DNA from 3 places in the Methylocella silvestris BL2 genome. Region 1 is predicted to be linked to each of the others. Evidence: predicted binding sites of a transcription regulator. Region 1 holds the regulator's gene; each other region holds the start of a gene.

What was found. Region 1 encodes PhoB, which activates phosphate uptake and scavenging genes when phosphate is short. Its sites were predicted from a motif close to TGTCATNNANCTGTCAT; they were not measured.
Region 2: a site for PhoB is predicted at 1,027-1,043, ahead of MSIL_RS08645 (acid phosphatase). Genes of this name have one in related genera too.
Region 3: a site for PhoB is predicted at 1,807-1,823, ahead of MSIL_RS01155 (Orn/Lys/Arg family decarboxylase). Genes of this name have one in related genera too.

The regions. Positions count from the first base shown of each region.
Region 1 is NC_011666.1:917,683-920,961, forward strand. Features, by position in the region: gene MSIL_RS04295 (GcrA family cell cycle regulator) at 723-1,385, shown strand; gene phoB (phosphate regulon transcriptional regulator PhoB) at 1,524-2,321, opposite strand; gene phoU (phosphate signaling complex protein PhoU) at 2,326-3,036, opposite strand; gene pstB (phosphate ABC transporter ATP-binding protein PstB) at 3,123-3,279, opposite strand, start outside.
Region 2 is NC_011666.1:1,840,286-1,843,564, forward strand. Features, by position in the region: gene MSIL_RS08640 (cytochrome-c peroxidase) at 1-977, opposite strand, end outside; gene MSIL_RS08645 (acid phosphatase) at 1,139-2,701, shown strand; gene dnaE (DNA polymerase III subunit alpha) at 2,961-3,279, opposite strand, start outside.
Region 3 is NC_011666.1:247,431-250,709, forward strand. Features, by position in the region: partial or broken gene MSIL_RS01150 (DEAD/DEAH box helicase) at 1-1,643, opposite strand, end outside; gene MSIL_RS01155 (Orn/Lys/Arg family decarboxylase) at 1,907-3,279, shown strand, end outside.

The DNA of each region.
Region 1 (3,279 bases):
TCGATCGTATGCGCCTCTCGCCAGCGAAAAGATGGGCTTTGCGCCCCGGCGCCGCAAGCACTTGTTGAAAACCTGCCGGCGCCCTCTGTGAGGCTTGCATGCGATTCTACCACTAGTGTAGCGTTGGCCCTGCGAACTACGACATGTCGTGGTTTCGCCAGCCGGGGCGAGGCTGGCGAGCGGAACAGGTCACGCTGAATGCGAGGCGCTGAAACCGGCGCTCGCGCGCAACGTTCGGCGCCTCGGCGCCGCGCGAAATGACGGCCGTAAGGTCCAAGGGCGCGAGACGCATGGTCACGCGGCTGAATGAGGAAGCGGCGCCAGGGTCGGGAGCACAAGGATCCCATGGTTGCTGTGCGTTCAAATCATAGCGCCGGCCCGTTTGCGGACCCAATAGCCGGATGGCTTCGGCGAATGGAATTTGGCGCCGGATCAATACGTTGGAGCCTGTTCTCATGGAGCGATCATCGGGTTTCTCGATGAGAACGGGTTTTGCAGCAGATGGAATGGGTTTGCCCCCGCGTCCCGATCTAACGGCGAGAGCCGATCGATTTTTGTGGTTTCGGATGGACGCCATCCAAAACCGTCGCGACCCGAAGCATCATGGTCCGGACGCAGCGGCGTCCCGGATCGAATGACGCCGGAAAACGGAATGTTCAAGCGCAGCGTGCGGAGCCTATCAATGGCGCGGCGCTGCAATCGCCAAACCCTGGGAGGGTTCGATGTCCTGGACCGATGAACGCATCGACCTGCTGCAAAAGATGTGGCTGCAGGGGATGAGCGCCAGCAAGATCGCCAATGAGCTTGCAAATGGCCTGACCCGCAACGCCGTGATCGGCAAGGTCTACAGGCTCGGTCTCTCCGGCCGCGCCAAGGGCGACGCGCCGGGAGAGGATCACGCAAGCGCGAAACCTTCGCCGCGATCTCCGGCGCGCCCGTCCGGCCACGGGTCTCATAGCCACGCCTCCGGCGCGATCGCCCATAGCCCGATCGCTTCGGCTCATCACGCCTCCGGCCCAATCGCCAGCCAGAGCGCGCACAGCCAGATGTCGCGAGGGCAGCCGCAACCGACCGCTCAGAGGTCCTCGGCGGGGCCAGGCCTCATCAGCGGCAATACGGCGCTGGCGGCGGAGCCGATGCAGTTCGAGGCTCCGCTCCGGGCGCCAAGCGCGGATGTCGTGGTGCCGATCATCGAGCCGGTCACGATCATGGAGCTGCGCGAATCAATGTGCCGGTGGCCGATTGGCGATCCGACGCAGGCGGATTTCCGCTTTTGCGGCGCGCGCAAGTCGCCCGGCGCGGGACCCTATTGCGGCTGTCATTCGGCCATCGCCTACCAGCCGCAGCAGGATCGCCGCCGGCAGCGCCCGCCGAAAACGGCTTAACGGCGCGAAGTCCAAGACGTCGCCTTGCCGCCGGAGGAGTTCACCCGGCGGTGAAGCGCTGCAAAAGCATGGCGGGCCGGGAGGGTTTCCCGCCGTGACGCCAGCCGGCCGGACCGGGCTGGATCTCGCCGGACGGCCTCAAGGCGTCCGGTCTGAAGCCCCCGGCCCTTTCCCAAAAGTTTCATCGAAGGAATAGCCCGCGCCGCGCACCGTGCGGATCGGATCGCGTTCGCCTGGCGCCGTCAGCGCCTTGCGCAGCCGGCCGACATGGACGTCGACCGTCCGCTCGTCGATTTCCGCCGAAAGTCCCCAGACGCTGTCCAGCAGTTGCGCGCGAGAGAAAACGCGGCCGGGGCGCTCCATCAGATGCTCCAGCAGACGGAATTCGGTCGGGCCGAGATGCACGTCGCGGCCGGTGCGCCGAACGCGCCAGTTCTGCCGGTCGAGTTCGAGGTCTCCCGCCGAAAGCACGGCGGCGACGCGGTCCGGCCGCGCGCGGCGCAACAGTGAGCGCACTCGCGCCATCAGCTCCGGCACGGAAAAGGGCTTCACCACATAGTCATCGGCGCCGATGGAGAGGCCGCGCACGCGCTCGCTCTCCTCGCCACGCGCGGTGAGCATGATGACCGGCAGGCTGCGCGTGGCCTCGCGCGCCCGCATGCGGCGGCAGATCTCAAGGCCCGACACGCCGGGCAGCATCCAGTCGAGAATGACGAGATCGGGCATGGTCTCGCTGAGCCTGATTTCCGCTTCGTCGCCGCGCTCGACGCGATCGACGACAAAGCCCTCGGCTTCAAGATTATAGGCGAGCAGCATGCTCAGCGCCGCTTCGTCCTCGACGATAAGGATGCGCGGCGCCGGCGTTGGCGAAAGGCCGCGGGCGGCGCCCGGCCGGCCGTCGGTTTTGCTGTCGGCGTTGGCGTGAATATCGCTCATGGGATCACTTTACGGCTGGCGGGTCGGACAGGATGCTGCGGCCCTTCGGCCGGTCGGTCGGCATGGTCTCGCCACTGACGAGATAGACGACGGTTTCGGCGATGTTGGTCGCATGGTCGCCGATGCGCTCGATGTTTTTCGAACAGAACAGGAGATGCGCGCAGAAGGAGATGTTGCGCGGATCCTCCATCATGAAGGTCAAGAGGTCGCGGAAGACGGAATCCTCAAGCGAGTCGAGGTCGGCGTCATAGGTCCAGACCTCGCGGGCTCTGGCGATATCGCGCTCGGCGTAGGAATCGAGCACGTCCTTCAACAGGATGGCCGCGCTTTCCTGCATCGACTTCAGCCCGATGATGGCGCGGGGAATGCGCACGTCGCCGGCGATCTTGATGGCGCGCTTGGCGATGTTCTTGGCGAGATCGCCGACGCGCTCGAGATCGTTCGAAATCCGGATCGTCGCGATGATTTCGCGTAAGTCCACGGCGAGCGGCTGGCGGCGCGCGATCGTCAAAATGGCCTGCTCCTCGATCTCGCGCTGGAGCATGTCGAGGCGCGGATCGGTGGCGATCGTCTGATTGGCGAGTTGCACGTCGAAATCGCCGAGCGCGTCCATGGCGTCGGCCAGCATTTTTTCAGCAATGCCGCCCATTTCGGCGATCTTCTGGCCGAGCCCTTCGAGTTCCTTGTCGTAAGCTTTGACGATATGATCGGCCATTGCATTTGCCTCGAAGCTCTAGTCTTTGCCAGCGAAGCGGAGACCGGTTCGCGTCAGCACAAATTGGTAAAATACCACGCGAACGATCAGCCGAACCGGCCAGTGATATAGTTTTGCGTCTGTTTCTTGTCCGGCTGCGTAAAGATGTGGGTCGTCACGCCGAATTCGATCAATTCGCCGAGATACATGAAGGCTGTGTGGTCGGAGACGCGCGCCGCCTGCTGCATGTTGTGGGTGACGATG
Region 2 (3,279 bases), 920 kb from region 1:
GCCTTAAACGTCCCGCAATAGTCGGTCTGATCCTTGAAATCCGTGCGCTCCGGCCCGCAGAGGCCGAGATCGAAGAAGGCCGGGTCGGCGTTGCGCGGAATATCCTTGTTGCGCGGCAGGCCGAGGGCGATGAAGCCGGCGTCGCTGAACTGCGGCATAACGCCGGGCTTTGGCTGCGCCGAAAAATGGCAGCTCGCGCAATTGCCCTTTTTCTCGTCGTTGAAGAGGTCGAGACCGTGTTTTTCCTGGTCCGTCAAGGCGACCTGGCCTTTGAGGAAAAAATCATATTTGCTGTTGTAGGGAAAGAATGCGGCGGGCGTTTCCTGATAGGCCTGCAGCGCCTTGGCGGCCGCGCGCAACGCGAAGTCTTCGCCCTCCGGCATTGTCCCTTCCATGATCGCGCGCAGTTCGGCGCCATATTTCGCGTCGATGACGCGCGCCAGCGCGGCGTGATCCTCATTCGCCATCTCATAGGGCGAGAACAATGGAAACAAGGCCTGAGCGGCCACCTGATTGATGCGGCCGTCCCACATCAATCCGCCGGTCGGACCGGCGTCGACGCTCTCATCGCCGTCATCGTCCGACTCATGATAATGCTCGGTGAAGCGCGGCGTCGTCTGCAGATAGGTCAGGCCTGGCGCGGCGCGTAGCCCAGCCTGATCGAGATTTTTGCCGCCGAGTTGCACGGCCAGCGCATTGGCCGGCGCAAATCCCTTGGCGGCGTCATGGCAAGTCGCGCAGGACATCGAACCTGACGCCGAGAGGCCAGGATCGGCGAACAGCCGCTGGCCGACATCCGCAAGCTTCTTGACGCGCTGAAAGACGGCGGCGCGCGATTGTCCCGGCGCGGCGTCGCCGGGCTGCGCGTCAGTCTTATCGAGAGCGCTGGAAGGCGACGCAAAGAAAGCGCAACTCGCCGCAAGCGCCGCCGCGGCAATCGTCGAGCGGGCTGCGCGCCCGAAAAATAAAAAAATCATATGTGCGCCCGCCTCGCTGCCAAAAGCGGCGCGAAAATGCAGCGCCTACGCGACAGTAAGATGACAGCCGATGGCTGATTATAACGCATACAAACTGTCAAATTTCTGTTGCAAGCCGGTTCTATGCCAGCGCAGCGCCACGGGGCGGCGAGGGGATTAGAATGAGCAGAATTTTCGTATCATGGGCGGTCGCTATCGCGATCGCATCGCCGGCGTTTGCGGCCGAGAGCGTCGAGCCGGAGGCAGCGGCTGTCTCTGCGCGACTCGCCAAAATCAAGACGATCGTCGTGATTTACGCTGAGAACCGCAGCTTCGATAATCTTTACGGCTTTTTCCCGGGCGCAGACGGTCTGAAGAGCTCGCGCGCGAAGGCGGCGCGCCTCGCTCAGAAAGACCGCAACGGCCAGGTTCTGAAGGAGCTGCCGCCGGTATGGAGCGGCCTGACCGCGCCGGGCGTGGTTCCGCCGGTGACGCAGATCCAGACCGAGCATCTGCCCAACGCGCCTTTCCGAATCGACGACCCCAACGGCTTCAACGTCTCGATGGGGAAAGTAACGCGCGATCTATGGCATCGCTTCTATCAAAACCAGATGCAGATCAACAACAGCAAGAATGACCGCTTCGCCGCCTGGGCCGATTCCGGCGGGGCCGTGATGGGCTATTACGACGGCGGCGCCAGCCTGCCGCTGTGGAATGTTGCGAAACAATACACGCTCGCCGACAATTTCTACATGGGCGCCTTCGGCGGCTCGTTCCTCAACCACCAATATCTCATCTGTTCCTGCGCGCCGATCTATCCGAACGCCAACAACAGCCCCGCGGCCGGCCTGATCGCCGCGGTCAATGCGGACAAAGTCAGCCTCAAGGTCAGCCCGACGGCGCCGGCGTCGGCAATCGACGGGCCGCCGCAATTTGTCAATGATGGCGCGATCACGCCGGATTTCTACGCCGTCAACACCATGCAGCCGCCCTATCAGCCGAGCTCCGTCCCGCCGGCCGCCGGGGGAGACCCCGCCTTCGCCAATCCGGCGGTAGCGAACGTTCTGCCGCCGCAGACGCAGAAGACCATCGGCGATCTTCTGTCGACCGCCGGCGTCACCTGGGCGTGGTACGGCGGCGCCTGGCAGGCGGCGCTCAATGGGCAGAACGCCTCGCCGATCCCGAATTTCCAGTTTCATCATCAGCCGTTCAATTATTTCGCGGCCTATGCGCCGGGAACCCCTGCCCGCGCCGAGCATCTGCGCGACGGCGGCCTCGACGGCTCGGCATTTATCGCCGCGATCGACGCGGGGACGCTGCCGGAAGTGACGTTCTACAAACCGCAAGGCAATCTCAACGAACATCCCGGCTACGCGGACGTGCTGAGCGGCGACAATCATATTGTGAATATCATCCAGCATCTGCAAAACGGCCCGCAGTGGGCGAATATGGTCGTCGTGGTCACCTATGACGAGAACGGCGGCTTCTGGGATCACGCGGCGCCGCCGAAGGCCGATCGCTTCGGCCCCGGCAGCCGCATCCCGGCGCTGATCGTCTCGCCCTTCGCCCGCAAGGGCTTCGTCGACCACACCCGCTACGACACGACCTCGATCCTGCGCTTGATCACGAAGCGCTACAACCTGCCGAAGCTGCCCGGAATCGCCGTGCGCGACGCTGCGATCAAGCGTCAGGGCGGCCAGCCGCTCGGCGATCTGGTGCCGGCGCTGAAGTTGACCGGGAACTGAGCCGACCCGCCTGACGAGGTTCGCCCATAGTTAGAATGCCCGGGATCGCCCTCAGCGCGCCCGGGCATTTCCTTTCAGAGCATCAGACATTCAAGATCGAACGTCTGACTCTCCGGAGTTTCCGTAAATCGACGACGCCGCCGAGCGCGGTTGGCTGCGCCATGCTCTCGATCCAGCTTATCGACGATTGCATCATTGCGCGTCGGCTGCGGCGGTCGCGCCAGTTAAAGGCGCGAGCGACGTCGAGGCGGCTTTGGCGTCAGACATGCTCCACAGCAAGAATGCCCGGGATCGCCTTCAGCGCTCCCGCGGACTGCGCGGAAACCCCATATTTTCCGGGCAGCTTGAGCTCGATCTCGCACTCCGGGGTCTGCAGGATCAGGGCGACCTCGCCGTCGCCCTGCGGACGCAGGCTCTGCTTGATCTGATCGAGCGGCTTGTCGTCGGCGACGAAAATCCGGAGACCCTTTTGTACGCGGCTCGCCGCATGGTCGAGCGGCTCGGCCGAGACGATGCGCGCGCGCACCTCATCGCCTTCGACCGCAGCCTGCAGCACGAGCAGCAGCGAGGCGCCCTTT
Region 3 (3,279 bases), 670 kb from region 1:
CATAGGCGCTTGGCTGAGGCGCGCCTTCCGCGGACTCGATCCGGATCGCGTCCTGGTCTTTGCCGTGGCCGCCGCCTTGACGCCGCACATTGGCGAAAAATTGTTTCGCGGCAGGCTCGGCGACTTCAAACCAGGTTTCCCGTTCGAAAATTCGGATCGCGCCGATGTCCTGCTTGGTCACATCGCCACGACGGCACAGCATGGGCAGCAGCCATTTCGGATCGGCCTTTTTCTGCGAGCCGATGTCGAGCTTGAACCAGACGCCGCCTTCGCCCCCGCGCTGTGGCCCGTTGGGGGGCCCCATCACGGAGAGGCCGGTTTCTGGCGCCTTCGCCTGGATCTTGAACCTCCTCGGCCGCCGGCAGGCGCGCGCGCAACAGGCGGGCGAGGGCGGCGGCGATGGCCTCAGGCGAGCGCTCGTCCAAAAGAGCGCGGGCGATCTCGGAATCCTCTTCGCCGATCGGCTCGTCGAGCAGCGGATCGCGCAGCAGCCGCTCGTGATCCAGGCGGCGGATTTCCTCCGCGGTTGGCGGGCCGCTCCAGCTTGGCTGCAATCCGGCTTCCATCAGCAGGCGCTCGGCGCGTCGCTTGCGCGCGGAGGGCACAAGAATGATGCTGATACCTTTTCGCCCGGCGCGCCCGGTGCGGCCGCTGCGATGCTGCAGAATTTCGGCGTCGTGCGGAAGATCGGCGTGAATGACCAGCGCGAGGCCGGGCAGGTCGATGCCGCGCGCGGCGACGTCGGTCGCGACACAGACTCGCGCCCGGCCATCACGCAAGGCTTGCAACGCATGGTTGCGCTCGTTCTGGCTGAGTTCGCCCGAAAGCAGCGCCGCGGAAAAGCCGCGCTCGACCAGGAAGGCGTGCAAATGGCGCACCGCTTCACGGGTATTGCAGAAGACGATCGCGCCCGGCGGATCGATCATGCGCAGCACATTGACGACAGCGTGCTCGATCTCATTCGGCGCGACGCGCATCGCCCGATATTCGATGTCGGCGTGGCCGCGTTCCTTGCCGGCGACCTCGATGCGCAGCGCGTTCTTCTGAAAGCGCTTGGCGAGCGTCGCGATGCCTTTTGGAAGGGTCGCCGAAAACAACAGGGTGCGGCGTTCGGGCGGCGTCGTTTCGAGGATGAATTCGAGATCCTCGCGAAAGCCGAGATCGAGCATTTCGTCGGCTTCGTCGAGCACCACCGCCTTCAGGCGCGAAACGATCAGCGCGCCCCGCTCGATGTGATCGCGCAGCCGTCCGGGCGTGCCGACGACGATATGCGCGCCCGCGGCCAAGTCCCGCCGCTCGCGTCGCGGCTCCATGCCGCCGACGCAGGAGATCACGCGGGCGCCGGCGTAATGATAGAGCCATTCGAGTTCGCGCTGCACCTGCAGGGCAAGCTCGCGCGTCGGGGTGATGATCAGGGCGAGCGGTTCGCCGGCCGCGCCGAGCGCCGGGGCGCCGGCGAAAAGATCCTCGGCGATGGCGAGACCATAGGCCACGGTCTTGCCCGAACCCGTCTGCGCCGAGACAAGCAGGTCGCGGCCGGCGGCGGCGGGCTCCAGCGCCGCCGTCTGCACGTCGGTCGCCTGATCGTAATTGCGTTCGGCGAGCGCGCGCGCCAGCGCCGGGTTGGATGATTGGAAAGGCAAGTTTTGAGATATCCTTGAAGGGAGCGCCGCCGCGACGTCAAACTGCGGGCGGAGCGCGGCCGCGTCTTGCGGCTTCTTGACATAGCGCGATTTCGCCTTTTGCGCCAATCAATCGGGCGCCTTCCGGTCCGGCGCGCTTTGGCGGACTGCGCAGCCCGTTGAAATGACGGAATTATGACGCTGCGGGCGGCGCCTTTTACCGCGACGGAGCGGGTCCGCCTCTGCTATCAAGCCAGTCGCGAAACTTCGGCGAAGAGCGAGCCATGGATTTTTACAGGCGTTTTACCTTCCTCGTCTGCGCTCCGGCCTTCGATGAAAAGGATCTTGAAGGCCAGCGGTTGCAACAAATCGTCGCCGCGATCGAAAGCGTCGGCGTCGAAGTCATCCATGCAAGACGCACCGAGGACGCCGAGATGGCGGTCCAGACGGACGCCGCGATCGGCTGCATGGTGATCGACTGGGGCAAGAAAGGATTTGAGGGAAAGGTCCCGGCCCTGATCAATCTGATGCGCCGCCGCGGCCTTGAAATGCCGATCGTCATTCTCGTGCGGCGCCGGCATTTTGAGGAAATCCCGGTCGAGGTGCTGGATTACATCGACGGCTATGTCTTTCTTGCCGAGGAGACGCCGGAGTTCATCGCCAAGAATCTCGTCAGCCGCCTGCGCCAATATGCCGACACGCTGAAGACGCCGTTTTTCGGCGCGCTTGTCGATTACGCCAATGAGGGCAATCAGCTGTGGACCTGTCCCGGCCACAATGGCGGGATTTTCTACAGCCGCAGTCCGATCGGGCGCATCTTCGTCGAGCATCTCGGCGAGGCGGTGTTCCGCGACGATCTCGACAATTCGGTGCTGGAGCTTGGCGATCTTCTGACGCATGAAGGCCCGGCGCTGCGCGCGCAGAAAGAAGCGGCGGCGATCTTCGGCGCGGAAAAAACCTATTTCGTCCTCAATGGCACGTCGTCTTCGAACAAGATCGTCCTGTCCGCGCTGGTCGCCGAAGGCGATCTCGTGCTGTTCGACCGCAACAACCACAAGGCGGCGCATCACGGCGCGCTGACGCTCTCCGGCGGCGTGCCGATTTTTCTCGAGACTGACCGCAATGCCTATGGATTGATCGGGCCGATCTACCCCGAGGCGCTGAACGCGGACCGGATCCGGGAAAAGATCCGTAACAACCCCTTGGTGAAGGACAAGGACGCCTGGCGCAAGGAGCGCCCGTTCCGCGCGGCGGTGATCGAGCAATGCACCTATGACGGCACAATCTACAACGCACAGATGATCCTCGAGGCGATCGGTCCGCTGTGCGACTATATTCTGTTCGACGAGGCCTGGGCGGGCTTCATGAAGTTTCATCCGCTGTTCGCCGACCGCTTCGCCATGGGGCTGCGCGGACTTGGACCCCAATCCCCCGGCGTCATCGCGACGCAATCGACGCATAAGCAGCTTGCGAGTTTTTCGCAGGCCTCGCAGATCCATGTGAAGGACAGTCATCTGCGCGGGCAGGACCGCTATGTGGGCCACCGCCGCTTCAATGAATCCTTCCTGCTTTACGCCTCCACCTCGCCCTTCTATCCGCTGTTCGCCTCGCTCGACGTCGGCGCGCAGATGATGAAAGGCCGCTCCGGCGAAGTGCT